2 regions of the Gordonia sp. NPDC003950 genome follow, and region 2 is predicted to be linked to the other one. Evidence: predicted binding sites of a transcription regulator. Region 2 holds the regulator's gene; the other holds the start of a gene.

Region 1 (5,800 bases), on a different contig from region 2:
CGGCCAGCTGGGCGGAGACGCGTTTGCTGAGGAGTTTGGTGACCTCGACGATGCGGTCGCGGCCGTTGAGGCGGACCTCGACGCGGTCGCCGACGGCCACGTGTTGCGCGGGTTTCGCGGTGACGCCATTGACCCGGACATGTCCGCCGCGGCAGGCGGCGCCGGCCGCCGATCGGGTCTTGGTGAGTCTGATTGCCCAGATCCAGCTGTCGACGCGCGTGGACGACATCCGCTACTTCTGCCGCGTCAGCATGTAGTAGCCGCCCCCGATCGCCGCGATCGCGAAGATGATGGCGAGCCATTCGGCTCCGAGGACCCACAGCACCGCGAAGATCGCGATGGCCGGCGACACCGCGACCGCACTCATCACCGGATGCTGCCGCACCACCTGACTGACGGCTTTGCTCTTGTTCGGGTCGATGGCCATGGGATCGGGATCTCCTTGTCGGCATCCATGCGGCTACTCCGGTGCCCCATCCACTGTAACCAACGCTGACGACGAGTCGGGCAAGCTCGGACACGCACACCGCCCCGCGTCGCAATCGATCGCGGGGCGGTGTGCTCTGTCGAGCTCATGGCGGAACCGTCAGTTGGCGCCGGTCACCGTCGGGGTCGAGCCGTTGGTGGTCGTCGTGTCATCGTCGTCGGAGTCATCGGCCTGGTCGGTGTCGTCGGTCGACTCGGTCGACGCGGTGACGTTTGTCGAGCGACTCGTCGAGGTCGACGTCTTGCTGCTCGAACTCGACGAACTCGACGAACTCGCCGCAGAGCCGGATGTCGCCGTCGCCGACGATGAGGTGGTCGACGGTGAAGTGGTTGTGGTTGTGTCCGAATCACTTTCCGAATCCTCGTCATCGGTCTCCGAGATCGACGCGGATCGCAGCAGGCCGGCACTCGGGGTTGTGGATGTCGACGCCAGGGTGCGCGCCGAGACGAGCGATGACGTGGACGTCGAGCCGGTCGTGTACGGCCCCAGCGGCTGCAGACCGAACGGGAACGTGCTCTTCGGGATCGAGATAATCGGGATGATCTGGTCGGTGTCGAGATCCCCGAGGGCGATCGTCGGCAATGCCAGGCGGTTGGGGCGGACAGAGCCGTTGATCGTGGTGGTCGGGAAGATGGTGATGGTCGACCCGAGCCAGTTCACCGTGACCGGCGCCGACAGTCCATAGTCACTCGTCAGTGCGAGGAGGGAATCGCCGCCGAGGGACAGTCGGACAAAGTCTTTGCTGAGGGTGAATCCCGTTCCGTTGAACAGTCCTTGCAGCGCCTTGGTGAGAGTGTCAGCCGGATCAAAGAGCATCGCGGACGGATCGGTGAGCGCGAACTGCACTTGCGGAATGTCCTGCAGCTGATCGAGTTTGAAGTCGAAGGTTCCGAGTGCGTTTGCGCATGCGCCCACCTTCTCGGCGTACGCGGCGGTCAGAACACCGTAGCAACTGACATGCTGGATGGCCGGCAAGGCGAAGCCAGTCGGAATGGTGAAGATCTCGACCGGAATCGCACTGGTCGTCCATGCGTTCGCCATGCCGATGATCGCAAAGGCGTACGCCTTTCGGCCATCGCTTGCTCCGGCGGTTGCCAAGCTCAGCGGGAGGTAGGAGATCGCGGTTGCTTCGCCGCCTCCGGACGCCAACGCAAACTGGAAGCCGTCTCCGACCACCTTGGCGGTACCTTCGGGGAGGGCTGCGTCGGGTACGGGGACGGTGATTCCGAGAATCTTGCCGTCGTCGTTCCAGTCGAGGCCGGCGTCGTAGGCGGCGTTGAAGATGCTCTGGGCAGGCGTATACACGTCGCCCGGCACAAGATCGATCTTCGACGGAAGCACGACTGCCACGCCGACTCCTGTGGATTCAGTGCAGTCGGCACCACCATTCCGCGGCCCACCATCCGAGTCTGATGAACACAGGTTGAAACGCCACTGATCTGCGAGCGTCTGCAACTGGCCATTGTTCGCGAGGGCACCAATGATGTCGCCGATGGTTCCCGTGGCACTGGGCGTCGAGGTCGGCAACGTTGCGGCCCGCGCCTGCCCTCCCCCATGGTCACACCGACTCCGACGGCCAGGACGGTGAGGATGGCGATCATCCCGGCCGTGATCCGGGTGTGTCGTCGAGGTCCGCGGGAAGTCCCGGAAAGGTGTTCGGGGCGTTCCGTTTCCGGACGCAACGGGGTGGTGCTCATGCAGTGGTCTCCTGTTTCCTTAAGAGAAGCTGAGACAGTAAACCACGAGTAATCCTGCCGACGCACGCGATCCAAGAACTCCGTTGATCCACAGATTCCGGGGTCGTGCTCGTCAGAGTTTTTTGTCGGTGTCCGTCTTTACAATCATAGTCAGATCGAAGAGAGATTCGATAGTCATCTTGTTCGAGGGGGCGAGGAGTGAGCAGCATTCCATGGAGCGCACGGATTCGTGGGGATGTACGCGATGCGTTGCTGCGGCAGGGGCCGTCGCCGTGGCCGGGTCTACCCAACTCGTTTCTGTTCGGGGTGGATCCGGATCGGCTGGATCAACATTCGATCAACGAGGTGCTGGTCGCGATGACCGAGTTGGACCGCTGCCGTTCCTATATGGCGTGGCTGGACTCGTCTTTCACCGCGTATGTGGTGAGGTGTCTGACCGATCATCGGTTGGACGCGTCAGCGGAGTACGCGCAGATCGCGGCCGACCACATCTCCCGCACCCGCAATCTGGCGATGGTCAGCGCCCGACGGATGCTGGATGAGGCGATCGTGATGGCCACCCGCCTACCCAAGACCGGGCGGGCGTTACGCGAGGGCCGGATCAGTCACAGTCAGTTCCGCACCCTGATCTCGCGTACCAGCCTGCTCGATGTGGGGCCCGAGATGCACCCGAACACCGCGCTGGTGGATGCGGCGATCGCGGACCGGTTGTTCGAGCGGACCGGGCAGTGGCCGGCGACGAGTCTGCGGGACATGGCCGACAGGATCGTCTTCCAGCACGCTCCGGATGCGGTGCGGGAACCGCGGAAGCGGAACCTGGAGGGGCGGGGTGTGTTCACCCTTTACGAGGGCGATGGGACCGGGGAGATCACCGGCACCATGGCCGCCGAACACATCACGATCGCGGAGAAAACGATCGCCGCGCTGGCTGATTGTGCCTGCGGTAAGGATCCGCGCACCCGGCGGCAACGCCACGCCGATGCCATGTACTCATTGTTGTCGGGGACCCTGTTCACGTGTGAGTGTGGGCGTGAGGAGTGTCCCGCGGTGATCCCGGAGCCGGGCTGTATCCCCGATGTGCAAATCGTGTTGCACGTGATTGCCGATGAGACCACCGCCGCCGCGATCGAGGAACGCCAACAGCAACAAGAACAACACGAACAAGAACAGGCGCAGGAGAAGGAGAAGGCGCAACAGCGGAGGCGGTCCGCCGCCGACAGCGAATCCCGAGATGGTGCAACCGAATCGGTGCGCCAGTCACGTCGTCCGGAACCGAAGCCCGAGCATGGACCGGAACTTGATCTCGAGCCCGAACCGGATCTCGAGCCCGGGCCGGGCGCCGAGACCGGCACGCGTGCGGTGCACATGGCGCTACTCGACAAGGGCGGTCCTGACCGAGACGGTGAAACCGCGAAATCGGAACTCGCCGCAGAACCGGTAGGTGAACCCGTGCCGGAACCCGCCGACGATGGACCTCCCGATGCGTCGCCCGACGATGCCACCGGCGCGGCACCCGTCGACGCCAAATCAGGCGCTGGCAGCACCGTTTCGGCCGACGACACCCCACTCGGCGGCAACCTCGGCTACCTCATCGGCCAAGGCGCGCTCATCCCCGAACAGATCCTCGATCTGATCACCCGATACCCCACCACGATCCGACGCCTGGTGCCCAAGGGCGTCAATCCCGAAGACGTCGAACTCCCGTCGGCGTTGCCCTCGGATCCGTACCGACTGTCAACCGCATTGGATGAGTTCATCCGCATCCGCCACGGCGAATGCGTCATCCCCGCCTGCCGGGGTAGCGCCTTCGACGCCGACTGCGACCACGTACACGAATACGACCACGAACATCCCGACCTCGGCGGACACACCACCCCCGACGAACTGAACGCAAAATGCCGCGGCCACCACCTGCAGAAAACGCATTCCCGCTGGCTCGATGACCAATATCGGGATGAGAACGGACGCCTGGTCACGATTTTCACCACCCCGGAAGGCTTGAACATTCCCGGACCGGCGGAAACCCTCGAAGACTTCTTCGGCGGGCTACGCCGCTACCGGTTCGCCGACCCACCCGCCAAACCACCCACACCCCAAGAACCGGGAGTGATTCCGACCAGTAAGCGGGATCGGCTCGCCGCCAAATACGAACGGCGACGCCGCGAACGCGAACGCAACCGCGCCCGCATCGCCGACGGTGTCGACCCACTCACCCCGCCACGCCCGAAACGACGCAAGAAGCGATACCCCGTCGTGCCCGACGACGGCGCACCACCACCCTTCTGAGGTGGCGTCACCAGCGGTCGCGGTCCAGGTCTTGCCCCTGGGCCGCGGCATCTGCGGCACAACCGAATCCGACGATCCACCGGCCGTCGGACAATTCGACCCTGCCCAGCATCATGGGTTCCGGCAGCGTCGCAAGGAACTCACCGAGCGCCGCGGTCGACACGATCCACCGTTCACCGTGAATCGCACGCCCCGCGGCCGGATCACGGATCAGACCGGGCTTCGGCGGCGTCGTGTCGAGGGCGACCAGGCGATACGCCGCGGACGTCATCAGATCGCCGGCCCATCGGGCACCGCGGTCGGCCAGCTCATGCACCAACGGGCCGCCGGCCATGTGCGCCCCGAACACGGCGAGTTCCACCGTCGTCGCGACACTCTCGACCCACGTCGGCGCCGATTCCTCGGCACCACCGAATCGTCGGGCGACATCCATGACCACGGCATCCTCGTGTCCGCGACTCAGAAACGTCACTCCGAATTGTGCAGTGCTGCCGCCGGATTCGGCGACAGACCCGGCCGGAACGGCGACCCCACACAGGTCGAAGAGATTGCAGAAGTTGGTGTAGGTACCCATCCGGGAGTTCACCCCGACCGGATCGGCGTCGACCTCGGCGATCGTCGGGTGCATCGGCGCCGTCGGCACCATCAACACCGCGGCCTCGCCCCACTGCCGCATCGCCTCGTCCCGCAGTTCGGTCAACTGCCGTCGAGCACGGAGCATCTCGACCGCCGAGAAACGGTCGGCGGCCGAAATGATTGCAGCCACCGTCGGATCGAGCCCGGCCTCATCAGCCGACCCGACACCGTCGATGAACTCCCCCACCGCGTCATACCGCTGCGCCACCAGCGCGTCGTCGTACAGCAGTTTCGCCGCGGCCAGGAATGAGCTCAGATCGATGGTCTTGACGCGGAATCCGGCCGCCTCCACCCGTGACACCGCCTCGGAGAACGCATGCCGCCATGCCTCCGACAACTCCGGAAGTTGTTCGGGTACCACAACGATCGCGTCAGCGGGTGCCGCGAAGGTCACCTCGGCACCGAACGGCCGCGGACCCGATGCGTGTGCCATCGCCGCCATCGCACGATCGGCGGTGTCGACGTTGTCAGCGAAAATGGTGACCACGTCGAACTCCGCACACGCGGGCACCACACCGCCGGTCGAGACGACACCGACGGTCGGCTTCACCCCGACGATTCCCTGCAGCCCCGCTGGTACGCGTCCCGAGCCCGCGGTGTCGGTGCCGATCGCGATGTCGGCGAAGCCCAGGGCGACCGCCACCGCGGATCCCGAACTCGAACCTCCGGAGATCCGGTCGGACCGTCGCGAATC
Region 2 (5,800 bases):
CGCCGCCGATCTGGCACCGGCCGACACCGCCGGACTCGACCCCAAACTGGTCACCGCGCTGGTCACCCGGCTCGGCGGTCCGACCAGTCACACCGCGATCATCGCCCGGCAGTTGGGCATTCCGTGCATCGTCGCGGTCGCCGATCTCGACGAGGTGACCGCCGGAACCCTGGTGCTCGTCGACGGCACCGCGGGAACCGTTGTGGTGGAACCGGATCCGGATCAGGCACGGGTGGCCGTCGATGAGAGCCGACGCGAGGCGGAACTCGTGGCGGGCTGGTCGGGGCCGGGGTGCACCGCCGACGGTCACGCGGTGGACATCCTGGCCAACGTGGCCGACGGCGTCTCCGCGCGCGCCGCCACCGCGTATCCGGTCGAGGGAGTGGGCCTGTTCCGCACCGAGCTGGCCTTCCTCGACAGCGCCGAGGCGCCCACGGTGGCGGAGCAGACCGAGCTCTACCGCGAGGTGCTGGAGGCGTTCGCGGGCCAGAAGGTCGTCGTGCGGACGCTCGACGCGGGTTCGGACAAGCCGTTGAAATTCGTCGACCACGGCACCGAGGCCAACCCGGCCCTGGGGGTCCGGGGTAATCGGATCACCGCTCGACACCCGGAGATCAGGGCCGGGCAACTCAACGCGATCGCGGCGGCGGCCCGCGAGACCGGAAGTACTCCGTGGGTGATGGCGCCGATGATCGCCTCGGCCGAGGAGGCCGCGGAGTTTGCCGCCGCGGTGCGCGGGCGCGGCTTGGTGGCCGGCGTGATGGTCGAGATCCCGTCCGCCGCGATACTCGCGTCGTCGATCCTCGCCGAGGTCGACTTCGTGTCGATCGGTACCAACGACCTGACGCAGTACACGATGGCGGCCGACCGGATGTCGGCCGATCTGGCCGAACTCACCGATCCGTGGCAGCCCGCGGTGCTCGCACTCATCTCGATGGTGGCCGAGGCCGGAAAGCGGATGGACAAACCGGTCGGCGTCTGCGGTGAGGCCGCCGCCGATCCGCTGCTGGCCTGCGTACTCGTCGGACTCGGCGTCACCTCGTTGTCGAGTGCGCCGGCGGCGTCGGCAGCGGTCGGCGCCAAACTCGGTGGCGCCACCCTCGATGCGTGCCGCGCCGCAGCGAGTGCAGCCTTGGCGACTTCCTCACCCGCGGCCGCACGTGCCGCCGCCACCGCGGCGCTCGCCGGCTGAACCTCGGCGAGCGCCGCATCGGGCGGGCCCGGGGCCCGATCAGATCCGGCGCATCACCGTGACGACCTTGCCCAGGATGGCGGCGTCGTCGCCGGGAATCGGTTCGAAATGCTCATTGTGCGGCATCAGCCACACATGACCGTCCTTGCGCTTGAAGGTCTTCACGGTGGCCTCGCCGTCGATCATCGCGGCGACGATGTCACCGTTGTCGGCCACGTTCTGCTGGCGCACGACGACCCAGTCGCCGTCGCAGATCGCGGCGTCGATCATCGACTCGCCGACCACCTTCAGCAGGAACAGTGATCCCTCGCCGACGAGTTCACGCGGCAGCGGGAAGACGTCCTCGACGGCCTCCTCGGCGAGGATCGGTCCACCGGCCGCGATGCGTCCGAGAACCGGGACGAAGGTGGGGGCGGGCAGATTCGACGCGACCGCGGTGTCGTCCGGTGGGGTGTGCTCGCCGTCCTGCACGTTGACCGCACGCGGGCGGTTGTGGTCGCGCTTGAGCAGTCCCTTGCGTTCCAGTGTCCGCAGCTGATGGGCGACCGACGACGTCGAGGCCAGCCCGACGGCGTCGCCGATCTCGCGGATGCTCGGCGGATAGCCGCGCTCGCGCACCGACTTGCGGATGACATCGAGCACGCCCCGCTGACGCGGCGTGAGCGAGGCCTCCGCGGTCGCCGCGTCGAACGGGACCTCCGGCTCGTCGGCGGCGGCCGGTCCGCGGCCGCGCTTGGTCGACGACGTCGACGTCGTCGAACGTCGGTTCTTCTCACTCATCGGGTGTTCGATCCTTTCGGTCGGAAACTCTGTCGTGGTCGGACGGTGTTGTCGGTTGTCCGGTGCGGTCGGTTGTCCGGTGTTGTCGGTTGTCCGGTGTTGTCGGTTGTCCCGTGCGGTCGGTTGTCCGGGGTGCGGCCGGGGCTGTCCGCGGGTCTGCGCTGCTGGTCAACGGCCAGATTAGTCCAGGTCACCGACAACTTCAAACACTTGTTCGACGTGTTGCGAGAAATTGTCGGAGGTGCGTGATAGAACTTCGAACATCAGTTCCTCGAACGAGTGATCGAGAAGTGATCGAGATCGGAGACTCTCATGCAGAACGCCTTGGTTCGCAATGAAACCGCAGGTCAGGCGCGTCGGGCGACGGTTCGGCGCTCCCCGTCCGGTGCCCGTTTGGGTGCCTTTCCCGACGCCCGGTGTGCGGTGCGAGACGATGTCACGGCCCGGCGCGGCGCGATCGTGCACGCAGGACGGCCGGCTCGCCGCGCCACCCCGGTGGCGCGGCACCGGCACCTCCACCGCCCCGCCGACAATCGTCCGGTCGATCGGCCTCGGGTCGCGATCCCCAGGCGCCCGGCCGGGACGCCGTGCGCCGGGCCCGTGTCGCAGTCCCGTCGGGCGGGCCGTCGCGGTGCCGCGGTGGCCCTGCTGACCGGGGTGGCGCTGGCGATGCTGGTGTGGTTGATCGGTGTCGCCGGCAGCGATTACCAGGAATCCACCGCCCCAACGCCGGTGGCCACGCAGGTGGTGCACGTCCGGGCGGGGGAGTCGCTGAACTCCGTCGCCGCGCGCGTGGCACCCGAGATGCCGCGGCAGGCGGTCATCGACCAGATCGTCGAGCTCAACGACATGGGTGGCAGCGCCCTGCATGTCGGTCAGGCGCTGCTGACGCCCGCATATCGCTGAGCGGTGAGGCGCTATTCTCGATGCATGCGCTGCCCGTTCTGCAGGAATGATGACACCAAGGTCATCGACTCCCGAGTCGCCGACGAGGGACAGGCGATCCGTCGTCGCCGTTCGTGCAGCGCCTGTGGCCGACGATTCTCCACCGTGGAGACCGCCGTGCTGGCGGTGGTCAAGCGCAACGGCGTCACCGAACCGTTCAGTCGGGAGAAGGTGATGCGCGGGGTGCGCCGCGCGTGCCAGGGACGGCACGTCCACGAGGACGATCTGGCCCAGTTGGCGCAGCAGGTCGAAGAGACGGTGCGCGCCTCGGGCGTTGCGGAGATCCCCAGCAACGAGGTCGGTCTCGCCATTCTCAAACCGTTGCGCGACCTCGACGAGGTCGCCTATCTGCGGTTCGCGTCGGTGTACCGGTCGTTCGATTCCCTCGAGGACTTCCAACGCGAGATCGACGATTTGCAGGGCAACCTCACGCGGCGCAACGGCACGGATACATCCGACGCCCTCTCAGCCGAGTCGATCCAGGGTTCGTAACGCGCGCTTCTCCGAGATCGGATATCGGGTGCCCAGCCGCTGGGCGAACAGACCCACCCGCAGTTCCTCGACCATCCAATGCGCCTGCTCGTTGACGAGATCGCGACGGGCCTCGGGTACCTCGGCGAGTCGCTGATTCCACCGCCCCGTGACCCTGTCGAGCGCGCTCATGGCCGCCCGGTCCCGGTCCGCCGATCCCGGAAGGTGTTCCAGCCGCTCGCGTGCGGCCGCCAGATATCTCGGGAGGTCGGCCAGGTGCTCACGGGGAGTGGCCAGGACGAAGCCGTCGAAGATCAGGTTGGCCAGTTGCTCGGCGACGTCATCGGCGGCGACATGACCGGAATGCTCATCGATTGCCTGACGCAGCGGCGCAACCATCCGGAGTGCGTTGACGGCCGAGGCGAGATACTCCGGTGCGGCCGTACGCACGCGCGGACCGAGTGCGGCGGCCAGCGCACCGAACTGCTGCGGTGACCGCACCCGGGCCGCCGCGTCGACGTCGACGAGATCCCGGATGGCCCGCCTGGTGCAGTCGGCGAAGAACTCGCTCGCATCCCGGTAGGGGTTCTGGCTCAACGCGAGTCGCCCCGCAGGGTCGAGGCCCGACGATGCCTTCGACGAGAGTCCGGTGATGGTGTGGTCGAGCAGCGCGATGACACCGGCGACCCGCATCCGGTTGGCCTCGTCCTCGGTGGCGGCGGTGGCCCGCGCGACGCCCACGGATCGGCCCGGCTCGCCGACGGCACGCAACGTGGGATGGCGGGTGATGCGTTGGCCCGCGACGTCGGCGGTCTCCGTGACGGCGAGGGTGCCGATTCCGTCGGCGGTCCAGGTGGTGTGCACGTCGGCCGGTGGTGTCGGGCGACGATCCGAGACATCGGCGGCGAGGTCTGCGAAGGATTTGCTGCGCCTGCGGATCTCGCCGGCCTCGTCGACGACGGCGAAGGTGATCCGCAGGTGGGCGGGCAGCCGATCGACGGCGAAGTCCGCCGGTGTCACGGTGTGCCGGGTGATCGTCGACAACTCGCGGGCCAGCCCACGGACCAATGGTTCGGAGCGAGGCGTCAGCCGGGACAGGGCCAGGTCGGCGAAGCGCTGTGCCGGGGCCATCGTCTTGCGAAGCTGTTTGGGCAGGGTCTTGACGAGTTCGGTGGCCAGTTCCGATCGCATTCCCGGTACCAGCCAATCGAATCCGGCGTTGCGGACGTGGGGGAGCAGGGCCTGCGGAATGACGACGGTGACCCCGTCGTCGGGTGCGCCCGGCTCGAATCGGTAGCGCAGTTCCAGGCGGGTGTCGCCCTGCTGCCATGCCCCCGGATAGTCGGTGTCGGCGACGACGACGTCGGCGGCCACATCGGCGGGGGTCAGATCCAGCAGGGTCGGGTCGGTGCGCCGCGCCGACTTCCACCACGTGTCGAAGTGCCGCGCCGAGGTCACCTCGGCGGGGATGCGCTTGTCGTAGAACTCGTAGAGTTGCTCCTCCGAGATCACCACATCGCGACGCCGTGCCCGGTGCTCGACGTCGGCGGCCTCGGTCAGCAACTGCCGATTCTGTTCGAAGAAACGATGATTCGTCCGCCAGTCACCCTCGACGAGGGCATGCCGGATGAACAGGTCGCGCGACACCTCGGGGTCGATCGGGCCGTAGTCGACGCGTCGGCGCGCCACCAGCGTCACGCCGTAGAGGGTGACCCGCTCGTAGGCCATCGCGGAGCCCCGCGTGGAGGACCAGTGCGGTTCGCTGTGAGTGCGTTTGACAAGATCGCCGGCGAGTTTCTCCGCCCACAACGGGTCGACCCCGGCCACCGTGTGCGCGAACAGCCGGGACGTCTCGATGATCTCGGCGGCCATCAGGAAGGCCGGCGGTTTCTTGGACACCGACGACCCGGGGAAGATCATCAGCGTCGTGTTGCGCGCGCCGGTGTACTCGCGGCCCTCAGCGCCCCGGACCGCGATGTTGCCGAGCAGGCCGGCGAGGATGGCGCGGTGGATCGCGTCGGCATTCGGTTCGGTCTCGGGGATCTGCCAGTCGAGGTCGGTGACGATTCCGCGCAACTGGCGGTGCAGGTCCTGCCATTCGCGGATGCGCAGATAGTGCAGGAACTCGCGCTCGCAGGTGCGTCGGAACTGATTGGCCGACAACTCCTTACGCTTCTCCTGCACATATCGCCACAGCTGCGTATAGCTCAGGAAGTCCGAACCGGGGACGGCGAAACGCCGATGACTGGTGTCGGCGGCCTCCCGGTGCTCGGCCGGGCGTTCCCGCACGTCGGGAATCGACAGGGCGGCCGCGATCACCAGCACGTGGTCGAGGCAGCCCTCGTCGCGGGCGCCCACCAGCATCCGGGCGATCCGCGGATCGACCGGTATGCGGGCCATCGTGGCGCCGAC

Evidence for each region. The regulator LexA, encoded in region 2, represses DNA repair genes until DNA is damaged. The targets are predictions, from matches to a motif close to CGAACANNTGTTCG.
Region 1: ACWETB_RS09245 (DUF222 domain-containing protein) is a predicted target of LexA. The motif match lies at 2,133-2,146, and genes of this name have one in related genera.

What each region holds. Positions count from the first base shown of each region.
Region 1 covers NZ_JBSGIT010000008.1:128,413-134,212, reverse strand. Annotated here, with positions in the region: gene ACWETB_RS09260 (DUF3558 family protein) at 1-229, opposite strand, end outside; gene ACWETB_RS09255 (hypothetical protein) at 233-427, opposite strand; gene ACWETB_RS09250 (hypothetical protein) at 587-1,837, opposite strand; gene ACWETB_RS09245 (DUF222 domain-containing protein) at 2,383-4,470, shown strand; gene atzF (allophanate hydrolase) at 4,478-5,800, opposite strand, start outside.
Region 2 covers NZ_JBSGIT010000007.1:76,921-82,720, forward strand. Annotated here, with positions in the region: gene ptsP (phosphoenolpyruvate--protein phosphotransferase) at 1-1,192, shown strand, start outside; gene lexA (transcriptional repressor LexA) at 1,232-1,972, opposite strand; gene ACWETB_RS07905 (LysM peptidoglycan-binding domain-containing protein) at 2,573-2,878, shown strand; gene nrdR (transcriptional regulator NrdR) at 2,903-3,409, shown strand; gene hrpA (ATP-dependent RNA helicase HrpA) at 3,383-5,800, opposite strand, start outside.